DNA from 3 places in the Paenibacillus sp. S02 genome. Region 1 is predicted to be linked to each of the others. Evidence: riboswitches for the same ligand, from Rfam matches in the RefSeq annotation. Region 1 holds a riboswitch; each other region holds the start of a gene.

Region 1 (10,400 bases):
GAAGCAAGTTCTCACAGAGGCCGCGCCGGATACAGCGGGCAAATGGAGAGTCGCCCGTGCTCCTGGAGGAGACGGCAACCTGGGTGGTTCTTTCATTTCTATCCTCAAATCCAGCAAACATCCCAAAGAAGCCTTTGAAGTCCTGACCTGGCTGCAAAACCCGGAACACCAGCTGGAAGCCTACCACAAAATCGGACTGTTCCCGTCCACTCCCGGCGTCTATAACGATCCTATCATGGGGACACCCGAGCCTTTCTTTGGTGGTCAGGCCACCGGACTCATCTTTGCCACCTCCGCACGTAATGTGAAAAGCAGCTATTTCGGCGAGCGCTATCCTGTCATCCACGGCATTGTGACCCGTCGCCTTGCTAATGTCGCCAAGCAGGATGCCAATTCCGATGCATTATGGACGGAAACCATGGATCGAATCGAACGGGAATTACAGCGATAAAAACAAAATTCAAAAAAGGCGTGTGGACATTATGCTGAGAGAAATCTGGAAGCACCGTGCCGTTTATGCTGCGATCTCGCCGTTTTATCTGCTGTTTGGCATCTTTGGACTGTTTCCGATTGGTTTTTCATTATATCTAGCGTTTCACAAATGGGACGGGATCGGAGACATGACCTACAACGGCTGGGGCAACTTTCGCTACCTTGTAACAGATCATGAATTTTGGCAGGCTGTAGGCAACACCTTTGTGATCTGGGTGTATGCAACGATTCCGATGCTATTCTTCGCACTGATTATTGCCTTTCTGCTTTATGCCCCTTTTGTGAAAATGCGCACCTTATGGCGAGTCGGATTCTTCCTGCCAAATGTGACGTCTATTGTGGCTGTTGCCATCATATTTAGTGCCTTATTTGCCAACAATTTTGGATTTCTCAACTACCTTCTGCAACTCTTGGGGCTACCCATGGTTCAATGGCTGAATGTGCCATGGGGTATCCAAATTGCCATTTCTTCTATGGTCGTATGGAGATGGATGGGCTATAACGCAATCATCTATCTGGCTGGACTCCAGAGTATTCCGCATGTGCTGTATGAGGCCGCCAAAATAGACGGGGCAACCGGAGCGCAAGCTTTTTTCCGCATCACTATCCCTATGCTACGCCCAGTCATTCTGTTTACGGTCATTACGTCCACCATCGGCGGTATGCAGCTCTTCACCGAGCCACAGGTCCTGGTCGGTAATGACGGCGGTTCCGGGGCAAGTGGTATGACCATCGTTTTATACCTGTACCGCGAGTCGTTCATTAACAACTATTTTGGATATGGTGCAGCCGTCGGATGGGGCATGTTCCTCATCATTGCTCTATTCTCCATCATAAACTGGAAACTCGTTCAAGGTAAAAAATAACGATGGGAAGGAGCTTCACAACATGATGCAGACACGCGCAAAATCCTTTGTTTTATATGCCGGATTGTTGGTGGGAATCATCCTGTCGATGTTTCCATTTTACTGGCTGATCGTCATGGCAACCCGTACAACCTCAGACATCTATCGTTTTCCACCGCAATTGTGGTTTGGCAGCCACTTCTTGGATAACATAACGAGAGTATTGCAACAGATTAATTTTGCTGGAGCCTTTTTTAATACCCTTTTTGTAGCCGGTTCGGTTACCCTATTGGTTCTGTTTTTCGATTCACTAGCAGGTTTTGCATTCGCCAAGTTTGATTTTCCGGGCAAAAAAGTGCTATTTATCGTTCTGCTAGCTACGATGATGGTCCCTTCACAACTTTCGCTTGTCCCCTCCTTTGTCATGATGGCCTCCTTTGGATGGGTAGGTACGTTCAAAGCGCTTATCATCCCGGGGATGGTAAATGCCTTCGGCATTTTCTGGATTCGTCAATATGCGGAAGAATCCATTCCAAAGGAACTGCTGGATGCGGGCCGGATGGACGGATGCAGCTTTTTTCGACTGTACTTGAATGTAGCACTGCCTATTCTACGTCCTGCGTTCGCTTTTCTCGGCGCATTTACCTTTATAGGAGCCTGGAATGATTATTTATGGCCACTAATTGTCTTAACGGATGAGCGTAAATTCACACTCCAGATTGCACTGTCACAATTGAACGGGATTTACAATACGGATTATGCGATGGTCATTGCGGGCACCCTGCTGGCTGTACTGCCACTTATTATTTTATTTCTTTTCATTAGCCGCCAGTTTATTTCCGATCTTGCCGCCGGAGCGGTCAAAGATTAGATTTACTTGAATTCCCTTATTCATTTCATGTATAATGGTTAATCGTCATTTCAAATAGCTTACATGATGAAGTTAGGTATCCAACAGGAAATCAGGTTAAGCGATTTACGATTTGAACATGAACTATGAACTGAGGGGAACTTACCAGATGAACAAATTCACATATTATAACCCCACCAAATTAATTTTTGGAGACAATCAAATTGAAGAACTGCAGCAGGAGCTGCTGAATTACGGCAAAAACATTTTGCTGGTATACGGAGGTGGAAGTGTCAAACGAAATGGTCTGTATGACCAGGTATTAAACGCGTTAGAGCCGCTACATCTGAACATTCATGAATTGTCCGGCGTAGAACCGAATCCGCGCTTGTCCACCGTTAAGAAGGGCATCGACATTTGCCGAAACGAAAAAATCGACTTCTTACTTGCAGTAGGCGGTGGAAGCGTTATTGATTGCACCAAAGCCATCGCAGCAGGGGCTGAATATGACGGCGATGTGTGGGATATTATCAACAAAAAGCACATGCCGACCCAGGCTCTGCCATTCGGTACCATCCTCACACTCGCCGCCACCGGTTCAGAAATGAATCCGGATTCTGTTATCACCAACTGGGAAACGAACGAAAAATACGTATGGGGCAGCGCGGTGACGCATCCGAAATTCTCGATTCTGGACCCAAAAAACACCTTCTCTGTGCCACGTGATCAGACGGTATATGGCATGGTGGATATGATGAGCCATGTGTTTGAGCAATATTTTCACAATGTTAAAAATACACCGTTGCAAGATCGTATGTGCTTTTCCGTGCTGCAAACCGTGATCGAAACTGCACCTAAGCTGCTGGAAGATTTGCACAACTACGTGCATCGTGAAACGATTTTATATGCCGGAACGATTGCCCTTAACGGAACACTGCAAATGGGCTACTTCGGGGACTGGGCTTCGCATACGATTGAACATGCATTATCCGCTGTATATGATATTCCTCATGCCGGCGGTCTGGCGATCCTGTTCCCCAACTGGATGAGACATACGGTGGATCAGGATGCTGCACGCATGAAGCGGCTGATGCTCAGCATATTTGATTTAGAGACCACTGGTAAAACGGATAAGGAAATTGCTTTGGAGGGGATTGATCGCCTGAGTGCATTCTGGACAAGTCTCGGTGCCCCTTCCACCCTGGCCGATTACAATATTAATGATGAGCAATTGGAAAAAGTCGCAAACATTGCAGCCCGTGAAATGGAATACGGAGGCTTCGGTAATTATAAAAAGCTGAATCAAGAAGATATTTCAGCTATTTTGCACGCATCGTTATAACATTTAAAAGGGAGTGTCCTCAAGCCTGTGATGGCTGAGAGCACTCCCTTTTGAAATTTATGAATTAACCGTTTGTCCTTTTTCTTCTACTTGAATAGCTGCCCCTACACTGGCACCTGCAAGAATGCCCTTTTTCTTATTAGAATTCAGAGAATCCATATAGGTTCGGGTTTCTGCGACTACAATTCCTGATAAGCCGAGCAGTGCAATCAGGTTCGGGAAAGCCATCATTGCGTTAAAGATATCTGCCAGCAGCCAAATCGCATCCAGTTTAATGAACGCGCCCCCGGCAACCAGTACGATGAACAGATAACGGTATGGCTTAATCCACTTGACCCCAAGCAAATATTCAACACAGCGTTCCCCGTAATAGTTCCAGCCGAGCATGGTGGTGAACGCGAACATAATCAGAATGATTGTGAGCAGTTCTGCCCCCAGCGGGAATGCGCTGGAAAATGCTTGCTGAGTCATCAGGCCCGCATCGGTAGGCCCGCTCCACACACCACTAACCAGTAGCGTCAACCCAGTCATCACACAAATAACCATCGTATCAATAAACACGCCTGTCATGGAAATTAGCCCTTGCTCCGCAGGCCATTTGGTTTTGGCAGCTGCAGCTGCAATCGGTGCGCTTCCCAATCCGGCCTCATTGGCAAAAATACCTCTGGCTACCCCACTTCGCATCGCTAGCATAATCGTAGCTCCGGCAAATCCGCCCGTTGCAGATGTAGTTGAAAATGCCGAATGGAGCACCAGCGCAATTGCGGCAGGAAGTTGGTCAGCAAACCGAATCAGTACGATGAGACAGATCAGTACGTACAAGCCTGTTTTAAAAGGAACGACCTTCGTCGATACCTTGGCAATGCTTTTGAGTCCTCCAATAGTAACAAGTCCTGTAAGGATAGCAATAATCAGTGCTGTTACAATGGGCGGAACGCCAAAACTGTTTTCAGTCGAAGATACAATCGCTTTGACCTGCGGAAACGTTCCAATCCCGAACAACGCTACCAGCATGCCTGAAAAAGCAAACAGCATCGCCAGCGGTTTAAAACGGCGTCCCAGACCTTTCTCAATATAATACATCGGGCCGCCGGAAAATTGCCCATTCCGATCCTTCACCCGGTATTTTACCGCAAGTACACCTTCCGCATATTTCGTCGCCATCCCAAAAAAGGCGGCAACGACCATCCAGAACAAGGCACCCGGCCCGCCCAGCTTAATGGCTGTCGCTACGCCGACAATACTTCCTGTGCCAACTGTAGCCGCCAACGCTGTACTCAAAGCCGCAAAACTACTTACATCCCCGCTGCCTTCATTCGGTGCCTTACCGATCAGCTTGATCGCCAGGGGCAGGCGGAATACCTGCAGCATCTTCAAACGTATGGTCAGCCACAACCCCGTTCCCATGACAAGAATGATGAGAGGCGCCCCCCATATCCAACTGCTAATCGCTTCTAACACATGTACCAAATTCATTTCAACCCGCTCCTCCAGCATATTAGAAAACAAAAAAGAGTCAAATCCGCTGATTCGACTCCTGGAGAGGTTAAAGGCACGAAAAAATACAACCATCTTGCGCAGGTTTCTGCCTCTAATAGCTTATAAAAAAGCCTAGGGCATTCCCTGTCACAGGTTATTCGCGTCTCTGTCCTTTTGCCTGAGAGTTTAAGCAGATGTTCTCTGCGGTGCACCTTCGGCGCCCAATTAAGGGTCTCTCCAGAGTTCTGTCCGTTTACGGTCCCCGCTTGTTGCTGTAATCAGCCTAAGCACCTGAGAGTTTTGCCCCTTCGGTCGGAACTTTCGTTCCATCTCCCGCAAACATCAACCAGACATATGAAATTTTTATTTATTATACAGAAAACTTTCAGCTTATTACAAGTGAAAAGTTTGTGAAACCCTCTGAAATATTATTATTATGTCTATCAAAAAAGCGGGTACAGCAGATTGCATCCTTAGGATGTCCTCTGCTATACCCGCCCGAGACGATATGGAATTACAATTCTTCACCATTGGTTGCAATCACATTTTTATACCAGTTAAATGAGTCCTTTTTGGAGCGTTTGAGCGTTCCGTTACCGTCATCATCCAGATCAACGTAAATAAATCCGTAGCGCTTGGACATTTCGGAAGTAGACATGCTCACAAGGTCGATAGGACCCCAGCTGGTGTAGCCAAGCAGATCAACACCGTCGGCAATCGCTTCCTTCATTTGAACAATATGCTGACGCAAGTAATCAATACGATATGTGTCATGCACAGATCCGTCTTCTTCTACCTTATCATAAGCACCTAGGCCATTTTCCACGATAAATAGCGGCTTTTGGTAGCGGTCATATAACGTGTTCAGCGTAACACGCAGACCGATCGGATCAATTTGCCATCCCCAGTCAGAGGACTGTAAATATGGATTTTTCACGCCACCAATCAGGTTTCCTGCTGCTTTCTCACCTTCTGGACCTGCAGAAACGGTCAAGGTCATGTAATAGCTGAATGAGATATAGTCGACCGTGTTATTTTTTAAAATTTCGGCATCCCCTGGTTCTGTGTGTATAACAACATTATTTTCTTCAAAATAACGATTCATGTAGTTGGAATATTCCCCACGGGCATGCACATCCGTAAAGAACAGGTTCATCTGATTTTCATGCTGGGCTTTCAGTATATCCTCTGGGTTACACGTATGTGGATAGCTTTCCAAACGAGCTAGCATACAGCCGATTTGAGAGCCCGGGATGATCTCATGTCCTCGTTTTGTCGCCAGTGCACTAGCTACAAATTGATGATGCAGTGCTTGGTATATCGCTTGTTGTTTGTTTTCTACGCGGTCAATAACCACCCCGCCACCGGTAAACGGACTCATGGTCATTACATTGATTTCATTAAAGGTCAGCCAGTATTTTACTTTATCCTTATAGCGTGTGAACACCGTTTCGGCATAATTTACGTAGTGCTGTATAACTTCACGACCCAGCCAGCCATTATACTTCTGAGTCAAACCCAGCGGTGTCTCATAATGTGACAATGTTACCAGCGGTTCAATACCATATTTGCGCAGCTCATCAAATACATTGTCGTAGAATTGCAGTCCCGCTTCATTCGGCTCGGCATCATAGCCATTCGGAAAAATCCGCGACCAGTTGATGGACATACGAAATACCTTAAAGCCCATTTCCGCGAACAATGCAATATCTTCTTTGTAGTGGTGGAAGAAGTCCACACCTTCACGCTTTGGAAAACGGGCATTGACTTTGCCTGCCAAAATGTCTTCGAGTCGCTCGGACGAAATCTCCATAGCATGATCGTTCTTGCGCTCTGCTTTGGGTACATAGGCAACCATGTCCGCACTGGACAATCCTTTTCCATCTACGTCAAAAGCGCCTTCCAATTGGTTAGCTGCGGTTGCACCACCCCACAAGAAGTTTTTCGGAAATCCTTTTAGCGTCTTCGTCATGGTATAAAAACCCTTTCCGTATTTAAGATTTTTACTTTGGTCAAGTAATCCCATCATGTGCTGCAAATGTGAATCAATACCTAACGGTAACCGTTCTCCTTTGAAAAGCATTGACAGATGCTTTAAAATAGACGTAATGCCTTCATAAGCATCCTAATCGTTGTAACGCGTTTCATGTCAAGTATTTTTTTCTTATGTGAGGAGAAGCACCATGTCGAATCTTGATCAAATTGCAAAACTGGCGGGCTTTTCCAAAGCTACGGTATCCAGAGTATTAAATCAGTCACCCCATGTCAGTCACGAAACAAGAACTAAGATTTTGAAAATCATGCAGGAATTAGATTATGTTCCTAATCGGAATGCCATTTCTCTATCCAAGGGTCAGACGCTTCAGATCGGTATCATTACTTCAACTATTAATGAAATTGTTCTCGCTTTTCTGGACAGCTTTGTAGAAGTAGCCGGCCAGTATGAATTCCAAACCATTATTTATACTTCGGGAGAAGACAAAAAGAAAGAACTTCAAGCCTTTGAGGATTTAAAAAGAAAAAGAGTCGATGCGCTGGTCATCATTTCCTGCGTGAATGACACTGATTTTTTGAGCACCTATTGCAAATATGGCCCGATCGTTTCGTGGCAACGAATGGAGCATACCGATATTCGCTCCGTCGCTATGGATCAGTATGAAGGATATATGTTAGCACTCAAACATTTGATACAAAAAGGCTATACTCGTATAGCCAATGCTTTTGGTCGTCCGAGCAGCATCAATACCCATAGCAGACAACGAGCCTACGAACAAATCATGAGTGAGCACAATCTGCCAGTGTTGCAACACTGGAATCACTCTTCTATTTATAATATCCGTGATGGCGAACAGGTCGTACGGGATTTGTTACAGCGTCGGGAAGAATTCCCAGAGGCTATTTTATGTGCTAACGATTATGTAGCAGTGGGCATTCTCTGCGAAGCACGCAGACAACGGCTGAACGTACCAGAAGATCTGGCGATTGTCGGATTCGATAACACGGAGCTGGCGCATACAATGGGGATTACAACGATTCAAAACCCCATCATGGCTCAAGCACAAAATGCTTTTTTCATGCTTTCCCCTCAGCTGATTGGACGCCAAATGGAGCTTCATTCGCTAGAGTACAGCCTCATTGAACGTACGACCACGTAAGGTAACGATTTACTTGCAAATTAGGCAAAAGGGCCTTGATATGAAATATTTTTTGTCGAATCAGAATAAAATATGTTGAAATCGCTTTTTTTTGTGCTACAATAGCACTATATCGAAGGATTGTGACCGGTGATGCGGGCAATGCCTGAGTTCAATTGAGTGCTATTGCTAACAATAGTGTTGAATTGTGCTTAGGCATTTTTTATTGGTAAAGGATGGGAGGGGGAACTTCAATGATTATTGAGAAGGTGCTCAATAACAACGTCCTATTGACTAAAAACGATAAAGGCAAAGAGGTCATCGTGATGGGAAGAGGTATTTCCTTCAAAAAGGTGGCTGGCGATCAAGTCGATGATGATAAAATAGATAAGATTTTCATGTTAAATGAAAACGAGTTCACGGCTAAACTAACTGAGCTGCTGAACGATATTCCAGTGTCTCATCTGGAGGTCGTGAATGAAATCGTAACCCATGCAACGGAAGTGCTGGATACGGAGTTAAGCGATAATATTTATTTAACGTTGACCGACCATATTCATTTTGCCATACAACGGCAAGAAAAAGGACTGGCACTCCAAAACGCGATGCTGTATGAAATTAAACGCTTTTACAAAAAAGAATTTGCAGTTGGACTGGATGCTCTCCAAAAAATTGAAAATACGCTCGGAGTAAAATTGGGCGAAGATGAAGCGGGATTTATTGCATTGCATATGGTGAATGCACGGATCGACGGTAACGAAATGAAATCTACACTGAAAATGACCGAGATTGTCCAACATATATTGAACATTATTACGTATCATTACGGAATTGTGCTGGATGAGTCTTCTTTTAGCTATTCGAGATTTTTGACACATTTGCAATATTTTGCGATGCGAGTGATTCGCAAAGAAGTCATTCACAGTGGTGAAGAATTTTTGTACAACCAGGTGAAGCAGACGTATACCGAAGCTTTTGCTTGTGCCCAAAAGATCAATGAGTATCTGGAAAAAACATACGATCAATATTTAAGCAAGGATGAATACGTATATCTAACTATCCATATTCATCGGGTAACTGAGCGTAATAACATATAAGACTAACAACTTCATACCCTCATCGTTCATGGATTGTGACTGGTAAGGCAGGCAAAACCTAAACTGATGGTGAAATCGACGTTCCTCTATAGGAGAGAGTGCGTAGTTTTACCACGAGTTTAGGTTTTTCTTGTTTACAAGTTTAAAAAGATGCACGCCGGCGCATCTTAGCAACAGGTGTAAACGGTAAATCCTATCAGTAGCAAGAATAACCCATAAGGAGTTTTGAACATGAGTGATAAAGAGCTATCCAAAAAAATAGTGACCCTCGTTGGTGGCGAAGAGAATGTCAACTCGGTATTCCATTGCGCCACACGCTTGAGATTCAAATTAAATGATCGTACAAAAGCAGACAAAGCCGCACTGGAAGCAACCCCTGGTGTCATTACAGTAGTGGAAAGCAGCGGCCAGTTTCAAGTGGTTATCGGCAACAATGTAGGTCAAGTATTTGAGCATATGATGGCAGAAACGAATTTACAGGATGCGGACAATCCAAATGCGAAAAAGGAAGAGTCTTCCGAAAAAACGAATTTTCTCGGCAAAGCGGTCGATATCATTTCCAGCATTTTTTCGCCTCTCTTGGGCGCTCTTGCCGGAGCCGGTTTGCTCAAAGGGATTCTGGCATTAATTTTGTCACTCCATTGGATTAATGATAAAAGCGGTACGTATCTGATCCTAAGCGCTGCTTCGGACAGCGTATTTTATTTCCTGCCAGTATTTCTGGCTGTTACATCGTCCCGTAAATTTAAGACAAACACCTTTGTATCGGTGGCAATCGCCGGAGCTCTGGTCTATCCGGCGGTTATAGCGGCAGTAAGCAACCCAGAAAGATTGGCGTTTCTAGGTATTCCGATCATTCTGATTAATTACAGTTCTAGTGTTATTCCAATTATTCTCGCGGTCTGGGTTCAGTCCTATGTGGAACGCTGGTTCAATTCCTTTATCCATCAATCGGTAAAAAATATTATCGTACCGATGCTGGCTCTGCTGGTCGTTATTCCGTTGACATTCCTGGCCTTTGGTCCAATAGGTAACCTGATCAGTCAAGGCTTGGCAAACGGTTTTACATGGGTATACAATTTAAGTCCATTGATCGCTGGGGCTGTTGCTGGAGCGTTCTGGCAAGTGTTTGTTATCTTCGGTGTGCATTGGGGCTTCGTT
Region 2 (10,400 bases), 180 kb from region 1:
GTTTCTGTCGATGGTGTTCATGTCGAACTGGCAGCCAATATTGGTACGCCTAATGATGTAGCTGGTGTTCTGGACAACGGTGGTGAAGGCGTTGGCTTGTACCGTACGGAGTTCTTGTACATGGGACGCGATAAGCTTCCATCCGAAGAAGTACAGTATACGGCGTACAAAACCGTTCTGGAAAGAATGGAAGGTAAACCGGTTGTAGTCCGTACTTTGGATATCGGTGGCGACAAAGAACTTCCTTATCTGGACCTGCCGAAAGAAATGAATCCGTTCCTTGGATTCCGTGCTATTCGTCTGTGTCTGGATCGCCAGGATATTTTCCGCACTCAATTGCGTGCTTTGTTGCGTGCGAGTGTGCATGGTAACCTGCGCATCATGTTCCCAATGATTGCTACGCTGAACGAATTCCGTGAAGCTAAAGCTGTTTTGTTGGAAGAAAAGGAAAAGTTGGTAGCCGAGGGTGTATCCGTATCTGAAGAAATTCAGCTGGGCATCATGGTAGAAATTCCTTCTACAGCGGTATTGGCTGACCAATTCGCAAAAGAAGTGGATTTCTTCAGTATCGGTACAAACGATCTGATTCAATACACAATGGCAGCGGATCGCATGAACGAGCGGGTTTCTTACCTGTATCAACCATACAATCCATCCATTCTGCGTCTGGTGAAAATGGTTATTGATGCCGCTCACCGTGAAGGACGTTGGGTTGGTATGTGTGGCGAAATGGCAGGAGATACAACAGCAATTCCATTGCTGCTGGGTCTGGGACTTGATGAGTTCAGTATGAGCGCAACTTCCATTCTGCCAGCACGTAGTCAAATCTCCAAGTTGTCCCGTGCGGACATGGAAAAACTGGCTACAAAAGCTCTGGACATGCAAACAGCAGAACAGGTTGTTGAATTGGTTCAAAGCATCGAAGGTTAAGGAAGGGTATTACATTTCAAAGGTTATATCTTTTTCCAACAAAAAAATTGCTGTGTACATACAGCAGCCGGTATCTAATAGATACCGGCTTTTTTGCATGCTTTAAGTAGAATTTGTTTTTAACTGCATGAGCAATTCAGTACAGGTTTGCGAGCTGCAGTAGTTTCGTCCAATCGTGTGACTGGAGTAGTATATGGTGCATTGAGCACCAGCTCAGGGTTTGCTTCTGCTTCCCGCGCAATATGAATCATAGTGTCAACAAAAGCATCAAGTGTCTCCTTACTTTCCGTCTCGGTGGGCTCGATCATGATGCACTCCTCTACATTCAGAGGGAAGTAAATTGTAGGCGGATGGTAGCCGAAATCAAGCAGCCTTTTGGCTACATCAAGCGTACGCACTCCAAATTTTTTCAAGCCTCGCCCTGACATTACAAATTCGTGTTTGCAATGTCCAGGGTAGGGCAGGTCAAAATGTGGAGCGAGCCGATGCATCATGTAATTGGCATTGAGCACAGCGCATTCCGATACACGCTTTAAGCCATCAGGCCCGTAGCTACGGATATAGGCATAGGCACGGACGAGAATACCGAAGTTGCCGTAAAAGGCTTTAACCCGTCCAATAGAATCTCCCTGTTCCCGGTCCCAGTGGTACACCCCCTGCAGATCTCGTACGACAAGTGGCTTGGGCAAATAAGGGATGAGCCGTTGCTTTACGCCGACAGGCCCAGCGCCGGGGCCACCGCCACCGTGCGGGGTACTCATCGTTTTGTGCAAATTGAGATGCACTACATCGAAGCCCATATCTCCGGGACGGGTAATCCCCATGATGGCGTTGGAGTTCGCCCCGTCATAGTAGAGCAGACCACCCGCGTCATGCACGATGGCAGCAATGTCAGTGATTTGCTTCTCGAACAGCCCAAGCGTGTTCGGGTTGGTCAGCATGAGCGCCGCGGTGTCGTTGCCTACGGCTTGACGCAACGCATCCAGATCCACCAGCCCTTCAGGGGTGGAGGGGAGGGTGACTGTTTCGAAGCCCGCGACGGTTGCGCTGGCGGGGTTCGTTCCGTGCGAGGAATCCGGCACGAGCACCTTGGTACGTCGTTCACCACGTGCTTCGTGGTATGAGCGAATCATCATCAGCCCGGTCCATTCGCCATGGGCGCCCGCGGCGGGCTGAAGCGTGACGGCATCCATGCCAGTTAACGCAGCCAAATCATTTTGGAGCGTATGCAGCAGCTCCATGGCACCCTGGATGCTCTCCTCGGGCTGATATGGATGGATTTTGGCGAAGCCTGTATATCGGGCGACATCCTCATTCACCTTCGGATTGTATTTCATCGTACAGGAGCCGAGCGGATAAAATCCGTTGTCCACGCCGAAATTGCGCCGGGACAAGGCGGTATAATGCCGAATAACGTCTACTTCGTATACCTCGGGTAATGCCGCAGGTTCGCTGCGCAGCGCATAATCTGGCAAAAGCTCTGCCACCGGGCGACGGGGAACGTCGCACTCGGGAAGGGAATAGGCAATGCGACCCGGACGGCTCAATTCAAAGATGAGCGCTTGATCGTGTTCCTTCAACAGCCCTTGTTTCTGATCCTGTCCGGTGTGTGTCATAGCAATCCCCCCAAGGTGTGTACAAATTGGTCAATCTCTTCTTTGGTTCTTTGCTCCGTCACGGCAATCAACATGTGACCAGCAAGTTCCTCATAGTCCTGGCCCAAATCGTAGCCAGCGATAAATCCAGCAGCTAGCAGCTCGGCCTGGAGTTTGCTCATATCTGTACCCTCAGGCAGTCTAAGGGCAAACTCGTTAAAGGTCGGTGCGTTAAACGAGGCAGTTACGCCCTTCAAGCTCAGCAATTGCTCTAAAGCATAACGGCTTTTATGCAAATTTAGCTCGGCTACTTCCTTGATCCCCTGTCTACCCATGACAGACAAGTATACAGATGCAGATAAAGCTAGCAACGCTTGGTTGGAGCAAATGTTAGAGGTGGCCTTTTCGCGGCGGATATGCTGTTCCCGCGCTTGCAAGGTCAGCACGAAGCCGCGTTTACCGTTGCGGTCTGTGGTCTGACCCACAATACGGCCGGGGATACGGCGCATATGTGCCTGAGAAACGGCAAAGTATCCACAGGTCGGACCGCCGAGAGAAGAGGAGATGCCAAGTGGCTGCGCGTCTCCTACCACAATATCCGCGCCCTGTTTGCCGGGTGTTTCCAGCAAGCCAAGTGCTAGTGGATTGGCACTGACGACCAAAAGACCTTTGTGCGCATGGATGAGGTCAGCCATCGGCTTCAGGTTTTCCACGGCTCCGAAAAAGTTGGGGCTTTGGACCAAAACAGCCGCGGTCTGTTCCGATACGGCTGCCGCTAACGCATCAACATCCGTTACGCCGTCCGAACAGCCGATCTCCACGATGTCCAAATCCAAACCGCGTGCATAGGCTGCCAATACCTGACGTGCCTCCGGATGGACGGACCTTGATACGATAAGCTGTTTACGGCGGGTAGCTGCGGCGGACAGTGAGCCCGCTTCCGCCAGTGCAGTCGCTCCGTCGTACATGCTGGCATTAGCTACAGCCATGCCCGTCAATTCGCAAATATACGACTGAAACTCGAAAATGGCTTGTAGCTCGCCTTGGCTTACTTCCGGCTGATAGGGGGTGTAGGCTGTATAGAATTCCGAGCGTGAAGTGATGTGCTGGATGACGGACGGAATATGATGATCATAAATTCCTGCGCCAAGGAAGCTGGCATGTGTGTCTGTATTGGCGTTGTGTCCGGCCAGCTCAGCCAAGTGGCGGGTTAAGGCTTTCTCATCGAGTCGAGAAGAAAGAGGCAGTTCCCCTTGATATCGAATGGCCTCTGGAATGTCACTGAATAAATCATCAATGGATGATACACCGACCACACGCAGCATTTCGGTTTGATCCTGTTCAGTCATAGGGAGATAACGATGCTGCTTCATAGGTTCTGACTCCTTTCGAAAAGCAAAATTTTAAACGTAAATTAGCTAATAAAAAAGTGTGTGAGATGAAAAAACCAGAAGTTAATATCTGACATGTTTGCTTTATAGAAATAAAAAGAGTTTAAGATCAGTGCGGGCGTTTATAAAAGGGTGCTGCCACCACCTCGGCACGCAGGCGTTTGCCACGAATCTCAACCTCCAACGGTGTGGAGAGGGCGCTAAAACGACTGTCCACCAAGGCGAGGCCCAGATTACGCTTCAAGGTGGGCGACTGAGTCCCCGTTGTGACCTCACCAATGTGTTGTCCTTCTGCGAATACCGGGTAATGGGCGCGTGGGATACCGCGATCAATCATTTCCAGCCCGATCAATTTGCGAGGAATCCCTTGTTCTTTCTGACGTTGCAGTGCTTCTCTACCGATAAAATCTCCTTTATTCAGCTTGACGAAGAAACCTAGACCAGCTTCGAGTGGTGAAATCGTGGCAGATAACTCCTGACCGTATAGCGGCAACCGTGCCTCAAAGCGTAGTGTATCCCGAGCACCCAGTCCAGCGGGAATCAGCCCATACGACTCACCGGAACGAAGCAAACCCTCCCATACGGCTGGTGCTTCCGCAGCAGGTATATAAAATTCAAAACCGTCTTCGCCCGTATATCCGGTTCGTGAGACAAGTGCTTTTGCTCCGAACAATGGCACATTCTCATGGAAGCGGAAAGATGCCAGATTCGTAATGTCCGTATCTGCCACGGCTGCGGCAATACGTGCTGCCCCCGGTCCTTGCAACGCTAGCAATGCTATCGCATCAGACACATTCTCCATGTGAACGGATGCAGGCATATGGCGAATTAGCCAATCCCAATCCTTATCGATGTTGGATGCGTTCACAACGAGCATGTAGCGTTCCGGTCCTTTGCAGTAAACAAGTAGGTCGTCTACTACACCTCCATCGGGGTAACACAGGAGTGAATATTGTGCCTGACCTGGTTCCAACTGGCTGACATCATTCGTGGTCACCCTTTGCAGAAAAGCTTCGGCTTCTTTGCCTTCAACCAAAAATTCGCCCATATGCGATACATCGAATAAACCCGCACGTTGCCGGACGGCCTCATGCTCCTTTTGAATGCCGCTAAACTGAACGGGGAGCTCCCAGCCGCCAAAGTCAATACAACGAACCCCAGACTGCGTCCCGTAGGACGAATATAGCGGTGTTTTTCGCAAATTAGTCATTATTCCACTCCTATCCGGTGTGATCGGCTAAACAAAAAAGACAGGCCGAAAAAAACGTATAGACGGCAGTCTACACTCTTTTTTCAGCTCTGTCCTTGATACCAGAAAGTTACCCCGGTATGTACCGGGTTTCCCCTTGGGTGATCCGCTCCAATAGCGAATGCTCTCCAGAGATGCGTCCGGCAGAGGTCCTTTTGCCTGAGAGATTCACCTGCAATGCAGGTTTACTCCTTCGGCGCTACCTTCGGGATCAACGGTATATTACCTGGCTTTGCAGATAACAACTTGATCCGATTCGCGTGCACTTATGTCTCACAAGCGGCAACAGCTATGCGAATCTTTTTGGCAGTCTCTCCCTCCGCGTTCATCCGCGTTTGCAGTTGTCGGTGTGTTTCCCAAAGCATTTGCTATAACCCATTAATACGCAAATTCATTCAAAATGTCAATAAAAATGTCATCAAAAATAATAGAAAAAACATTTAATATATAAATAAGGATATGTAAGCGTTTGTTATAAGCTATCATTTTTTATATAGTACGCTATATGAGGTGATATGAAGTATTTTTGTTAGTATTATTGACATGAGTGTTCTTGTTGTCATAATCTTAACCTGTCTAATACAGGTGAGCAAAAGCGATTTTATTCATATGGAAGTGAGGGGAACAGAATGGGTGAAGTGAAGCAGCAACTTTGGTATACAGACGAACATGAGTGGGTTCAGCGGACAGAGAATGGAACGGTGCGGATTGGTATTACAGACTTTGCACAGCATCAACTGGGTGATATTGTTTTTGTAGAATTACCTGAGGCGGGAGCAACGATTGAGCAGGGAGCGGAGATCGGTACGATTGAATCGGTGAAGACGGTATCCGACCTTTTTGCTCCGGTGACGGGAACCATATTAAAAGTGAATGAAACGCTGGAAAGTACGCCTGAGCTAGTGAATGAATCTCCCTATGACAAAGGTTGGATGATCGAAGTAGAGATGGATAAAGATGTGGAGGAAGCCTTGGGCAAGCTACTGTCTGCGGATCAGTATGAGCAGTTGATTTCCGATGAGCAGTAATGGAGCATTGTAGTATGGAGTAAGAGGGTTAATTGTCTGCTCGATTTTTGTATAAAATAGTCGCTATGATTTGACGTAGCGGCTATTTTTTTGTCTTTTTGCAAACGTAATTACGTGTTTTATTCTGACTTAGAGGGTTTTTCCCATATAAGAATCATACATAATCCAGCACGGTTTTTCGACTAATTTCTATAGCTACAGGTCATATTAAGAAGAATTATGCAGGTATAATACCTTCCCGGATAATTTAAATTTAAATGTTGTCATCAACGTTCATGACGAAAGTGCGTTTTCATTTCGTTGATGAAGATAGCGCTGTCATTTAGTATGAATTTTAAGAAAAGGTAGTGATGCTTACCTACAAGGAGGATTTGAATATGAGTACATTGGACGCAAAGCCAAGTTCAAAAGGAGGCACTCGTGTCGCCGTACAGCGTTTTGGCCGTTTTCTTAGCGGTATGGTTATGCCAAATATGGGAGCCTTTATTGCGTGGGGGCTGATTACGGCACTCTTTATTCCGACCGGATGGTTCCCAAACGAAGGTTTTGCACAATTGGTTGACCCGATGAAAAATTATTTGTTGCCGCTACTGATCGGTTATACAGGGGGCACGATGATTCATGGACAGCGTGGAGGTGTGATTGGTGCCATTATGACGATGGGTGTCATAGTGGGAGCCGATATCCCGATGTTCCTGGGCGCGATGGTAGCTGGTCCGCTGGCTGCGTGGATATTGAAGAAGTTCGACAAGGCCATTGAAGGCAAGGTCAGATCAGGCTTTGAAATGCTGGTCAATAACTTTTCGGCCGGGATTATCGGTGCCATTCTAGCACTGCTTGCCCATGTGGCGATCGGCCCGATTGTACAAATGATCAGTCAAGTATTGTCGGCAGGGGTACAGTTCCTCGTGAACGCAGGGCTACTGCCGCTTGTCAACCTCATTATTGAGCCCGGAAAAGTATTATTTTTAAACAACGCGCTGAATCACGGAGTATTGAGTCCGATTGCGTTGGAGGAAGCTGCAAGAACAGGCAAATCCGTACTGTTCATGCTTGAATCTAACCCTGGGCCGGGGCTCGGTATTTTGCTGGCCTACTGCCTGTTCGGCAAAGGCTCTGCGAAGTCGTCGGCTCCTGGAGCGGTCATCATTCATTTTTTCGGCGGGATTCATGAAATTTATTTCCCTTATATTTTGATGAAGCCGATTTTGATTCTTGCTGCTATAGCTGGGGGTGTTGTGGGAACCTTCTGTTTTATGTTGACAGGTGCCGGACTGGTTGCTGCTCCTTCACCGGGCAGCATCATCGCCTATTTTCTAATGACGCCAAAAGGCGGATATTTGCCAATGCTGAGCGGGGTGATCGCTGCTGCGGTCGTATCCTTTGCTGTTGCCGCAGTGTTACTCAAGACTAGTAAGCAAAAAGAAGAGGGGCTGGAGGAAGCTGCATCTCGCCTGAAAGATATGAAAAATCAAAGCAAGAGTGCAAGTGCTAACGCCACTGTAATGGAAGATAACCACGAATCTGATCGTGCTGTCGAGATTGTCGCAGATCGAACGCTCAAGGATAAATCCGAAGTGAACAAGATCGTCTTTTCCTGTGATGCAGGTATGGGTTCAAGCGCTATGGGCGCCTCGATTTTACGCAAAAAAATGAAGCAGGCGGGCGTAGGCGTGACAGTTACGAATACGGCAATCAGTGAAATTCCACAGGATGCGGATATTGTCATTACGCAAAAAACGTTGACAGACCGGGCTAAAACAGTAGCCCCGAATGCTGAGCACATTTCCATTGACAATTTTCTGAAGAGCCCTGAATACGAAGCGCTGGTTGAACGTCTGAAATCCGATTCTTAATCCCCGTCGTAATCAGGCGGACTGTATGCAGTGTACGTCTCCTGCTTGGAGGGATGAGCTTGGGAAGGAACGGTATGCGCTTATGAATATTACGAAACGACAACGTGACATCGTGGAATATCTTCTGGAGCAGTCCAAAGAGGTTACAGCCGGGGAAATTGCCACGAAGATCAATGTCAGCACAAGGACGGTTCATCGGGAACTGGGCGCAGTCGAGCATTGGCTGGCAGCTCATGAGGTGAAGCTGGAGAAAAAGTCAGGGATCGGTATCTGTATTGATGCTGACCCTGCTCAGCTTGTATGCCTGCGAAAGCAATTGCTGCATACGAAGTCAGACGAATATTCGGCTGAGGAGAGAAAGATCGTGGTTCTCTGCATGCTGCTGGATACACGGGAGCCGATCAAGCTGCTGGCGCTGGCTTCAGATCTGAAAGTCACGGTAACTACGGTCAGTCATGATCTAGACGAATTGCAAGGCTGGATTGAGGAACGTGGACTCATGCTTGTGCGCAGACGGGGGTACGGGGTCGAGATTACAGGACGGGAGACAGACAAAAGACGGGCGATTTCCGAGCTGGCTCTCGAATATTTGGATGAATCTGATCTGTTTTCAGTCCGGGAAGAACTTCGTTCTGTAACCCGTGTCGCCGACAAGTTACTGGAGATGATTGGCAGAGGGAACCTGCTGATTGTGGAAAAGGCCCTCTGGCAGCCCCATGAAAAATGGCTGGAAAACATGGTGGAAAGCAAATATATGGAGCTGCTGATTCAAATTTGCGTTTCGCTGGCACGTCTGCGACTCGGGTATGTTATGGATCCTCTTCCCTCATATTTAAAAACAGATTCAGATGAAAATATCATGCTTCGCACAGCCATGGTGGAACGCATATGCACGGAGTTGTCAGAGGCGCTGGATATTGAATTTCCAGAGCCGGAACGATCTTATCTCAGGCTGCTGTTTCGTGATGCCGAGGATCACTCCACCCGGCTACTGCCGCTGGACGATCTCGTACTGTTGGAGTCGGTTCATGAGTTGATTCGTCGTGTGGAGGAAGAGACAGGCACGCCATTGGAAGAGGACCGTGTTCTGCGTGAAGGACTGATTGCCCATATGGCCCCGGTGTTCAAACGTTTGAAGGAAGGCAGGTCGATTCGCAACCCCCTCCTTCAGCAAATCCGCAAGGATTACAGCAGCTTATTCGACTCAGTGAAAAAGGCTGCGGCGGACATGACAGAAATGAAAGTGCCAGATGAAGAGATCGGATTTCTCGTCATGCATTTCGGCGCTTCACTGGAGCGGCTACGACAATTGCGGCGGGAGGTGCGGGCCATCGTAGTCTGCACGAGCGGCATTGGATCATCCAGACTTCTGGCAACAAGGCTCGCCAAAGAGCTGCCACAAATCAAAATTGTGGATAGGGCTTCATGGTACGAAGCGGCGCGGCTTCCCAAGGAGGATTATGATCTGATCATTTCGACAGTAGAGCTACCGCTTGAACCGGATCGGTATCTTAAGATCAGCCCGTTGCTGACGCAGGAGGAGAGTGATCGCCTGCGTCAATTCATCCAGCATATTACACTCAATCATCCCAATGACCATCAGCAGGAACAGGCGGTTCAGCCTGGTCAGGATATGGAGTGGCTTACCGGTCTGCGGAAAAGTCTTGAGGAAATTGTACACATTGTACAGCAATTTCAAGTGTATCCGCTGGAAAATCAGGGGATGGATATGGCGGCGACCGTAGAGGCTATATGCATGTTGGAGGCGGGGCGGGGGAATGTTACAGAGCCTTCTGCGGTTGCTGCACAGCTCATGGAAAGAGAGCGCCAAGGTAGTCAGGTGATCTCTGATACCTCCATTGCTTTAGTTCATACGCGCAGCCACTATATTCGCAAGCCTTCGCTTACCTTGTATAAGCTGGCAGAGTCGCTGCTGGCGGATACAGGCGAACAAGTAGAATGCGTGCTGCTCATGTTGGGACCTCGTGAGCTGCCGAGAGAAAGCTTGGAGGTATTGAGCGAGATTAGTGCATTACTCTTGCAGGAAGACATGGTTACGCTACTGGAACACGGTAGCAGGGATCATATTGTCAATTATATATCGAGTGAACTAGCTGAATTTTTCCACAGTAAATTAGGGACAGGGAGGAACCTACCGTGAGTATTATGACGATAGACAAAGTAAAAATGAACGCAACCGCCAAAGACAAATATGAGGCGATTCGTATGGCTGGGCAAATCCTGCTGGATGCAGGACATATTTCAAGTGAGTACATTGACAAGATGCTGGAACGCGAGGAGATCGTGTCCACCTATATCGGGAACGGGCTGGCTATTCCACATGGCACCAA
Region 3 (10,400 bases), 1.8 Mb from region 1:
CAAGATTTTCCTCAATCTGCTTGCCAATGCTCATCAATGGGTTGAGTGCTGTCAGCGGGTCCTGAAAGATCATGCCAATGCCCGCTCCGCGGATTTTATTCATTTGCCCTGAAGAAAGGCGGTTAAGGTCCGTACCTTTAAAAAGGACCTCTCCCTCTACACGTGTGCGTTCCATGTCATGCAGTTGTGCGATCGAAAGCGCCAGCGCGCTTTTGCCACAGCCGGATTCTCCGACTACAGCCAGCACTTCATTGGGGTTGACCGTCAGATCTAGATGGTCGACTGCGGGGTGATATTGATCCTTGATGCGAAAAGATACGGATAATCCTTTAATTTCCAACACGGGTTCGGTATTCAATGCGCGCTTCCTCCATTCTCCATGGTCTTGTCCCGCTTATTCTCACCATGTTTGATGTTTAAAACCTCTCATGAACATTACATACCGTTTTTGTCGGAATAATTTGAATACATCCTATCACCAGTATATGGATATATCAATTAAGATTATGCTATCAACATCATTTAAAAAATCAATGATCCAGCAGTAGCGCGGCCTTTCTGGCACAAAATGTAATGAAATAACCAACCACAGGTTAATTTTCATTACAAAAAAAAGTCGCCTGATCCCTCTGCAGGGACCAAACGACTAACTAATACCAGCTCACATTGAGCTTCTGGCGATAATTAAGAAGCCGCTCCATAGGAGCCAGACTTGAACGTTCTAGGATCGTACCATTTGTAGCCTGCTGCCGGAGCAGACCAAGGCTCAGGCTGCGGTTCTGTGGAAGCCGCAGGCTCCTCGAATGGCAGAAGCTTCGTGGGTTGATCCAGAGTCAAGCCTGCCACATCAGACAATTTCGTGTAGTCCTGCTTCCATGCAAGCCATTGGACCGTTTGTACCAGGAAGGTGGAATCATCCACTTCCTTGAAACCATCATATGTCTTCTTCGACTGTCCGTTTTCCTCACGCACATATTTCGGTGTAGCATCTTCTACAGGGGAAGAATCACCGATGAACGCTGCCTTGCCTTGACCTACCTTGGAGATAGCAGCATAAGGTCCTTCCGCACGGCCCCCGCCGTTATAAACTCCCTGGTCTACCGCATTCCCCCATTTTTTCGTGCCTGAAGGGATATAAGCAATGCCTTTAGCCTTGGTAGGATCAATAATAGCCAGCGTAGATCCTGCATGCATTGCAATCGAGCGCACACCCTTAGTAATGCCGAAAGATTGATCTGCGGCTACAATGTCGGTAGCATTCACATCGCCAAGCGCATTGTAACGGAAACGAACGCCAAAGTTGGTCGCCAGCCAATCGGAGCTTGTTAATCCTTGCATCGCCGGTGATGCAGCTTCTTCTGCAGTCATGCCTTTGGCCGGATTAGTATAGGCTCCACGACGGTAGCCATTCATAACCTCGGAGGAATCCCAACGGTTTTTGTTACGGTCCGCATTATAATGATCGGAGATGAAGAAGACGCTCCCCCCGTTATTCACGTATTGCAGCAGGGCAGCCTGCTCAGATGCCTTAAAGGCAACATTCGCTTCACCAATAATGAACACATCATATTGGCGCAGCTTGTCATATGTTATGGCCTGCTCTCCATAAGTAAAAGGAATGGGACGGTTCAATTGGTCTACCGTAAAGCCTACATTACGCAGTCCATTGGCAAAGTCGGAGAAGGCGCCTTCAATGACCCAATCTGCTGCACCAGCGGTCTGTGCGTGCGTATTATCGAACAGCACCTTTTTGCCTTTTCCATCCGGCAATGTAGTACCAGGTTGACCCGGGTTGCCAGGTTCACCTGGTTCACCCGGCTCGCTTCCGTTCACAAGTTCAACAGCGCTTGGGCTTTTCACTCCACCAAAATTATTGTAGGCGCCGAGTGTACCCGTCACACGAATTTTGCTGCCGATCAGCTCAGGATGGCCTGATAGCCCATATTGCCCTCTGTACGCTGAAGTCAGCTGTACATCCAACAGATTAGACGTATTACGTTCATTTGCCTGATCGGCAATCAGTACGTTAAAATCATTCGCGAACGGAGAAGAAAAGTTAGCCGTTTTCGATCCGGTAGCATGTCCGACGATGTAACCTTCCACCGTCACCGTACCTCCACTGCTTTGGCGCTGAAGTGCTTCAGCTACTGTCAAGGCTCCGTCCGCCTTGACCTGACCGAATGGAACGAGGATCCCAATCAGCAGTGATACGATCGCTGCTAGATGCAACATCCCTTTTAAGCGTGAAGCTGTGAATCGCAAGCCTTTTACCATACGTCAATATCCCTCCTATGATTTCCATAAATATACTTGTCCTTTATCAGATTAGCCGCCAATCTTCTAATTCCTTCCTGGTTTCATCCATAATTATGTAAATTTTAATCTTTTTTATTGGAAACGCACCTGCTTATGTAAAAATTAAACCTGTGATTGACACCGAGCACGGCATACATTACGCTAAGAAAGACATGTAGAACGTTATACGCGAATGAAGATGACGGGAGAGTCTGTCCAGGGAGCCTACACTCTGGCGGCACCGAAGGAGCAAGACGCCAGCACCCGGCTGGCGGATAATCTCTCAGGTCCATGTATCGTCATCTGACGCAACTCTGGAGAGAGCGCAAGCCACCCAAGGGGTAAGGCGGTAAGAACACCGCACGAAACTCTCAGGTAACGAGGACAGAGATAAGGGAAACTTCCTTATCCTGTCCTTTTTTGTGCTCACATTGTGCGTCAGCATTAGGAACCGTCATAACCGCGCAAAGACGCGGAAATACCATAAAGTATGGTATTAGAACATACAGGGGGCCACACCATGCGTTTCAAAGATGTATTTTCTATTATCGGTCCGGCCATGACCGGACCTTCCAGTTCACACACCGCAGGCGCGGTACGGCTCGCACGCGTTGCCCGGCACTGGCTCGGGACGCAGCCTGACCGTGCCCGCATGACACTGTACGGCTCCTTTGCCGATACGTATAAAGGACACGGTACAGACCTGGCGCTCATCGCAGGGCTGCTTAATTACGATACGGACGATCACCGGATTCCGGATGCCGAGCAATGGGCAGAGCAAGCCGGGATGGCCGTGGAATTCGCCGTCAGCGGACTCCCCGCGCCTCATCCGAACACTGTCCGTTTCGAGCTGTGGAAGGGCGAGGATCAGCGCACACTGTTGGGCTCCTCCATCGGCGGCGGCAGCATCCATGTCCAGCAGCTTAACGAATTCCGGGTCAATCTGACCGGGGAGCTGCCTACGCTGGTGCTTCTCCACTCGGATAAGCCCGGTACATTGGGCGCGATAACTTCAGCGCTGGGCGCGGCCCACATTAACATTGCCTATATGCACGTAGATCGCAAAGGCCGGGATGGTGAAGCACTCACCGCCATTGAAACGGACAGTTCTGCTCCAGCTGAACTGATTGCGGAACTGCGTTCTTTACCTCATATGTATGAAATTAAGATGATTAATTTGAAAAAAGGAGCTGAATCCGATGCGGTTTAGCCATCTGCATGAAATCAGCGCTTTATGCGCTGAAGAATCCACCACAATTGGCCGCTTGATGATTCAAGAGCAGGTACAAGAGACGAATACAACGGAGGAAGAAATCTTTCGCCAAATGTCTGATTATTATGAAGTCATGAAGGAAGCCGTTCATCGCGGTCAGACACAAGACACCGTATCCCGCAGTGGATTGACGGGCGGTGACGGCAAGCGCCTAGCCGAGTATCTGCGGTCAGGGGAAACCTGCTCCGGTGATGCCTCCGCGCTCGCCATGGCTTATGCCCTCTCCGTGTCGGAGGTTAACGCATCCATGGGTCGCATTGTCGCCACGCCTACCGCAGGCTCATGCGGGGTTATCCCTGGTGTGTTCATCAGTGCGCAGGAGCGGTTCGGCTGGGATGATGAGCATATGGTGAACGGCCTGTTCGCCGCTGGAGCCATTGGCTACGTGATCGCCAACAACTCCTTCATTTCTGGCGCGGAGGGAGGCTGTCAGGCTGAGATTGGCTCAGCTATCGGGATGGCGGCTGGCGCTATGGTCGAGCTGCGCGGTGGTACGCCTGAACAGGCTGTTCACGCCGTGGGTCTCGCTCTTAAGAACACGCTCGGCCTGATTTGCGACCCCGTCGCCGGACTCGTGGAGATTCCGTGCATCGTGCGCAACGGGCTGGGAGCCGTGACTGCACTTGCCGCAGCGGACATGGCTTTGGCGGGTGTGCGCAGCGCTATTCCGTCTGACGAAGTCATCGACGTGATGCTTGAAGTCGGCAGTGCGATGCCGTCGAAGCACCGCGAGACCGCCAAAGGCGGCTTGGCCCAGACGCCGACTGGCAAGCGTTTGACCGAATCACTTACACGCAACACACCGACCAAGAAGGAAAAGTCATAATTTATAAGCGGTAGCCTCCTTAAAATAAAAGAGCAAGCATATCGTCCTTGGACGTATGCTTGCTCTTTTGTTTTACTGAACGGTTACCTGTACCTTCGTCATTTTACCTGCATATTTCACAGTAATTACAGCTTTGCCCTTGCCCTGTGCCTTAATGTTACCGTCTTTGACGGTCGCAACAACAATTCTGGACGAGGACCAGACTGCCGGTTTGGAAACATCCTTCTCCGACTCATCCTTATACGTGGCTGTAGCCGTAACCTTAGCCAGCTGTCCTGCCTTCAAATTCAAAGCAACTTCGTCTGTTTGCAGGTATTTAAGCGTATCAACATCCACGGGTACGCTGATTACCTTCCCGCCAAACTTCGCCTGAATGTTAGCTTTACCGTAGCTAACCGCAGTAACCTGACCCTTTTTAACAGTGGCTACCTTGTAATTAGACGTTTTCCATTCCGCTTGGGCCGTAACGTCCTTTTCTTTACCATCACTGGATTTAACCACAATCGCGATGGTTTTTTGATCTCCAGATTTGAGCGATAGCGCGATTGCATCCGCTTCAATCTTTTGCGCTACGTCCACTTCTACCGTAAACGTAATGTTTTGCTTGCCATATGAAGCAGTCACCGTTGCCTTACCGCTACCATTCGCTTTGATCAAACCTTCGCTAACTTCAACCACTTTTACATTGCTAGTTGTCCAAGTGGCGTCCTTGGTTACATCTGTTTTTGTACCGCCACTCTTAACTCCTGTTACTTTCAGCTGCTTCGTTTCCTGAGCACCAAGCGCAATTACACGCGAGTCTGTTTCCAGACGATCTACAAGGCCCACTTGTACGTTTATTGTCAGTTTTTTGCCGTTGTAGGTCGCTGTAATAACCGCTTTACCAGCGGATTTACCCGTAATCGTTCCTTTGGACACGGAAGCAATATCTTCCGCACTTGAAGTCCACTCTGCATCCTGTGTCACGTCTTCTTTACGTCCATCCGCATAAGTAGCTGTCAAAGTTGCAGTATAGTCCTCATCAATATCAATCGTTGCCGTTTTGGAGGACAAAGACAGATCACCGGGTACATTTACAGATACCGTAGCTGTAGCTGTTTTGCCGCCATAAGAAGCGGTGATGGTAGCCTCACCTGTTTTATAACCTGTGACTTCTCCCGCGCTGACAAAAGCGATATCTTCATTGCTGGACTTCCACTCTGCCTTACTTGTGATATCTTCTTCCGTACCTGTTACGTACGTTGCGGTCAGCTTGAGCTTTTTGGATTCCTTGGCATTCAGGCTCAGCTTGTCCTCACTCAAATCCAGATATCTGGAGGTTTCGACATCTGTCTTGATCGAAACGGTCTTATCTCCATACTTAGCGGTCACCGTAGCCGAACCCGCTCCAATGGCCATAATCGTTCCCTTATTCACAGTCGCAATTTTTTCATCGCTTGATGTCCAAGTAGCTTTATCTGTGATATCCGTTACCGTCCCATCTGGATAAACGGCAGAAACTTGTATTTTTTTAGATTCATCCAGACGGAGAAAAATATTGGATTCGCTGGCTTTCAGCTTATTCGTTTGATCGACATCTACCGAAATCGTAGCGGACATCGTGCCATATTTACCTGTAATTGTCGCCTTTCCCGCGCTATAGCCGGTAATGGTGCCTTTCAGTACATCCGCCACAGCTGCATTGCTGGAGCTCCACTCAGCGGACTCTGTCACGTCCTGTACCGATCCATCCGGGAACGTCGCTGAAAGTTTAACCTTCTCAGCATCCTTCAACAAAAGAGAAACCTCTGATGAACTGACATCGAGACGTTTAACCTGCTCCACCTGCACAGCAATGGTTATGGTCTGTTGACCATATACGGCCTTAATATTGGCTGTACCTGCTCCCTGAGCGGTAACCAATCCGTTAACTACTGTTGCTACCTTTTGATTATCGGAGGTCCAAGTAGCATCACCCGAAACCTGAGCTGTTGTATTATCACTGTATGTCGCTGTCAAATCAACCTGTCCTGTACCGCTTGAACGCAAGTTCAGGCTTTGTACACTGGATGTCAGCGCCTTAACCTTTTTCGTTACATGCACCTGAACCGATTGCACCTTCTCTTTATAGGTCGCAACCACGGTGGCTTCCCCTTCAGCCTTGGCCGAAACTGTACCGTTATACACGGTAGCAATAGTTGTATTATCACTTTTCCAATCCGTGCTTACGGTTACATTCGAGGTTGTCCCATCGCTAAAAACAGCAGTAGCCGTCAACGCAGCCGTATCTCCCTGCTGCAAAGTTACCTCGTTAGAGGAAAGGACAATCTTGGAAAGCACCGCATCCGCAGCAGATGCAAACCCTGCATATGATGTAAAACTTGAGATCAGGATGACCAACGCCAGAAAACCGGACCATCTATTCTTCAAAATCTAATTCCCTCCCATTTCAAAACTTAAATTAAGGATTTCGCAAAATCCTTACACCTACGTTTTATGTCGTCATATGGAAAAGAATAGTTTAGGCTTTGAAGGAAATTTGGTCCTTATTAACTAGATCGTTTTTGATAAAGATTAGACATTACAATTTGTGTAGCTTCAGAGCCATAGTGAAGAGTTTTCTCAACAGATCCACAATCTCGCATTTACAAACAGCTATAAGCTGCTGCGCGAACTCTCAAATGATGGTATTCTTCCATACTAGGAGACAGCTGATGCATATAAACGACGGAGAATTGTTCGCTTGGATCTATAGAAACCCAAGTGCCCGCTGCTCCCGTCCAGCCAAATTCTCCAATAGAACTATTTGCATGCCCAGCCGCTTTATCAATTAACGTGCGCACGCCCAGTCCGTAACCATAACCTGTATGATATGAATTAGTAAAATCCAACAATTGATCTGTATTCAGATGATTGGTGCGCATTAAATCAATGGTTTTTCTCCCTAATAGCCTCACACCATCTACCATACCTCCATTCGACAGCATTTGTGAAAATGTAAGGTACTCCTTAACTGTCGAATACAGACCTGCGCCCCCACTTTCATATATAGCATCTGGCTGATGATACTCATCCAAGAAACCCTCTATTTTCTCTAGCTCTCCGGCGTCTGTCCGTTGGTAAAAGGAGGCCATTCGCGATTCAATATCTCCACGATATCGGTAACCTGTATTGTTCATTCCAAGCGGATCAAATATTTCATCCTTTAGGAATTGCCCTAATGATTTACCTGAAATCACTTCAATAAGACCTGCAACCAGGTCATGTCCATATCCGTATAACCAGCGTGTGCCCGGCTCAAAAGAAAGCGGAATCTCAGAAAGCGCTTTAATTTCTGTGCGCAGATCATATTTCCCCTGCTTTTCCTTTAACGTTGTAAGGACCCTTTGCATTGCCCGTCCTGTCTCTGAAGGCTCGGAAGCGTAAGGAAGACCCACACTCATATTGAATATATGCTTAATTAAAATGGGTTTCTCCGCCTTATCCACGTAGGTGTATCCGTTAGGAGCGGTTTTGAATACATGCGCATTACGATATTCGGGAAAATATTCATACAAAGGCTCATTCAACAAAAATTGCCCACGTTCGTACAGCATAAGTGCAGCCGCACAGACAACAACCTTTGTCATGGAAAACAATCGATACACTGTATCCTCAGTGATTGGCTTTCGGGCTTCCAGATCAGCATATCCATGATACCCTTCATACAACACTTTACCATTCTGGGCAATGGCACAACCGCAACCTGCCGGCCCATTTGCTACGAATTGTTTCAATAGTTGGTCTACCTTGTCAAAACGAGACATATTCATCCCTCCTATTTTTCCTTCAAAGAAACAAACTTCCCCTCGCACTCTAATTTCCTGTTCCAACAAGCTCAGCGTGATCCCTTGTAAGCGCTTATTCCCCGCATTTATTTTAACGGTAAACTTGGTAAATACATAGATTATTTGTCATAATCAGATGGCTTTACATTAACAGCTCAGCCACCGTTTCCTTCCAGCGATGGATCACCGATTCCGGTTCCTTGAGACGAACCGTGACACCTGTCAAGATATCCGCATATTGGGCTGAATCTTCTCTGGCTGCAAAAACATGAGCCGCAAATCGCTCACGTACATGCTTGGCTCCAGGCAAAGCAGGCAGATGTTCCAGCGACAACCGCACATAATGCGCTTTTCCTCCGGTAAATACCGCAAGCGTCGCCTTCCCAGTCCGAATCATGTTGCCCGTCGTGGTCGTACCCGGCCATAGTGCCAGACGCAAATTTCCCTCGTCCAGCGCTACAACCTCACCCACACTAATCATCGCTATGTGCGGCCACTGATCCTCCGTGACCGTCAGCAGCATCATGGCTTCATGCTGCTTGTCCTCCAATACCTTGCCGTCCAGTAGCGTGAACAGTTCCTTACCGATCCTTGGTGTCTGCATGAAGTATAATCCCCTTTACATTTGGCCTATAACTTCAAAGTACCATAATTTACGGCTACTTACGAACGACCCTATTTCCGCTCTGGAATAGGAGGAACATGAGCAGCATTCAGAATATCTTTGGGATTTACCTTAAAAGCCGCTTTATACTTTGCTGGATCAGTAATGCTATTCGGTTCCGAGGTCCGCCATGTGAACAGGCATACAGGGCACAACAAAACCTCCCAGGCACCTTCAACCGGCGAACGGGAAACAACTTCTGAACGATTGGACTCACAACGGGGACAAATATGCATCTGTCAGCACTCCTTTAATCTTTCTTTATTTTTAAAATAGTTAGCGAAGCATCTGGCTCAATTTTTTCTCCCATTCCGCTACACCCAGCGGGGAATCAAGCGGCTGCGAGTAGTGGCCTCTAATATCCGGTGCCACAGGTGTCGTCGCATCCAGTATCATTTTGTGGGTCATACCTGCCGGATCAGAGCCGGGATCAAGCGGTAAAATAGACAAACCAGGAACAATGACCGCATCATGCTTCGGATGCAGCTTGGTGGATAAAGCCCACATGACCTGCGGCAGATTGAACGGATCGACCTCCTCATCCACCACAATCACCAGCTTGCAATACCCCAATCCATGCGGAGTCGTTAACGCACGCATTCCCACAGCCTTCGCAAAGCCGCCATACCGGGTTTTCGTGGAAATAATAGCGACCAGCCCATGCGTATACATAGCATTAACGGCTACGATTTCATTAGGAAAAGCATCTCTAAGCTGCTGAAATAACGGTACACTTGTATTCACGCCGATCATATAATCCGTCTCCGTCCAAGGCAGCCCGATGTACAGATGCTCGAAAATAGGCTGTTTGCGGTGATATACACGATTAATTTGAATGACTGGCATCGCGCGGCCACCGGAATAGTGACCTGTAAATTCACCGAATGGACCTTCATACTCACGTTCACCTACTAACACTTCGCCTTCCAAAATGACCTCGGCTCCCCAAGGCAGATCCAGATCTGCATCCTTCGCTTTGACCACACGATATGGTTCACCCTGAATAGCGCCCGCCATCTCATATTCGGATTGATCGTACAGCAGCGGCGTAGAAGCAGCCGTTGTAATAACAGGCTCACATCCGAGGGCAATAGCGACCTTCAGATTTTCGCCGCGCTCCTCAGCCTGACGGATATGGATCGCAATATCATGCTGTGGTACAGGCTGGATGCCCAAACGGTTCTTGCCTTTCACTTGCATCCGGTACAAGCCGACATTTTGCTTACCGTAGGTGTCCGGGTCATCCAGATCGCGTGAAATCAGAATTGCTTTATCCAGGTAAAATCCTCCGTCCCCCTGATTCAAGCGAAACAACGGCAATATATCAAACAAATTAATATCTTCTGTAATCTCGACTTCATGAAAAGGAGCAGTTTCTTCCCGCTTCACAGGCACCGGAAATTGTTCATAGCGTCTGGCAAATTCAAAAAACTGCTCCTTGAGCGGCGTGTTTTTCGGCATTCCCATCATAAGAGCATGATTGGGCCAGGAGCCCATCACATTCATTGCAATACGAGCATCGGTATAGCCATAGAT

Evidence for each region. Region 1 has a riboswitch for glycine ahead of KAI36_RS20630 (alanine/glycine:cation symporter family protein). Riboswitches for the same ligand answer to the same signal wherever they lie in the genome.
Region 2: linked by a shared signal. The riboswitch ahead of gcvT (glycine cleavage system aminomethyltransferase GcvT) and the one ahead of KAI36_RS20630 (alanine/glycine:cation symporter family protein) in region 1 are both predicted to bind glycine.
Region 3: linked by a shared signal. The riboswitch ahead of sdaAB (L-serine ammonia-lyase, iron-sulfur-dependent subunit beta) and the one ahead of KAI36_RS20630 (alanine/glycine:cation symporter family protein) in region 1 are both predicted to bind glycine.

The regions. Positions count from the first base shown of each region.
Region 1 covers NZ_CP073682.1:4,653,455-4,663,854, forward strand. Annotated here, with positions in the region: gene KAI36_RS20610 (ABC transporter substrate-binding protein) at 1-451, shown strand, start outside; gene KAI36_RS20615 (carbohydrate ABC transporter permease) at 483-1,358, shown strand; gene KAI36_RS20620 (carbohydrate ABC transporter permease) at 1,381-2,208, shown strand; gene KAI36_RS20625 (iron-containing alcohol dehydrogenase) at 2,357-3,529, shown strand; gene KAI36_RS20630 (alanine/glycine:cation symporter family protein) at 3,587-5,005, opposite strand; glycine riboswitch at 5,165-5,259, opposite strand; glycine riboswitch at 5,278-5,354, opposite strand; gene KAI36_RS20635 (glycoside hydrolase family 1 protein) at 5,523-6,980, opposite strand; gene KAI36_RS20640 (LacI family DNA-binding transcriptional regulator) at 7,192-8,163, shown strand; gene licT (BglG family transcription antiterminator LicT) at 8,397-9,239, shown strand; gene KAI36_RS20650 (beta-glucoside-specific PTS transporter subunit IIABC) at 9,471-10,400, shown strand, end outside.
Region 2 covers NZ_CP073682.1:4,473,265-4,483,664, reverse strand. Annotated here, with positions in the region: gene ptsP (phosphoenolpyruvate--protein phosphotransferase) at 1-930, shown strand, start outside; gene gcvPB (aminomethyl-transferring glycine dehydrogenase subunit GcvPB) at 1,050-2,546, opposite strand; gene gcvPA (aminomethyl-transferring glycine dehydrogenase subunit GcvPA) at 2,543-3,898, opposite strand; gene gcvT (glycine cleavage system aminomethyltransferase GcvT) at 4,026-5,126, opposite strand; glycine riboswitch at 5,303-5,401, opposite strand; gene gcvH (glycine cleavage system protein GcvH) at 5,795-6,193, shown strand; gene KAI36_RS19815 (PTS mannitol transporter subunit IIBC) at 6,571-8,049, shown strand; gene KAI36_RS19810 (BglG family transcription antiterminator) at 8,132-10,210, shown strand; gene KAI36_RS19805 (PTS mannitol transporter subunit IIA) at 10,207-10,400, shown strand, end outside.
Region 3 covers NZ_CP073682.1:439,205-449,604, reverse strand. Annotated here, with positions in the region: gene KAI36_RS02015 (ABC transporter ATP-binding protein) at 1-358, opposite strand, end outside; gene KAI36_RS02010 (DUF6359 domain-containing protein) at 685-2,274, opposite strand; glycine riboswitch at 2,489-2,604, shown strand; gene sdaAB (L-serine ammonia-lyase, iron-sulfur-dependent subunit beta) at 2,816-3,505, shown strand; gene sdaAA (L-serine ammonia-lyase, iron-sulfur-dependent, subunit alpha) at 3,495-4,394, shown strand; gene KAI36_RS01995 (Ig-like domain-containing protein) at 4,467-6,803, opposite strand; gene KAI36_RS01990 (serine hydrolase domain-containing protein) at 7,019-8,179, opposite strand; gene KAI36_RS01985 (pyridoxamine 5'-phosphate oxidase family protein) at 8,343-8,804, opposite strand; gene KAI36_RS01980 (non-oxidative hydroxyarylic acid decarboxylases subunit D) at 8,876-9,100, opposite strand; gene KAI36_RS01975 (non-oxidative hydroxyarylic acid decarboxylases subunit C) at 9,141-10,400, opposite strand, start outside.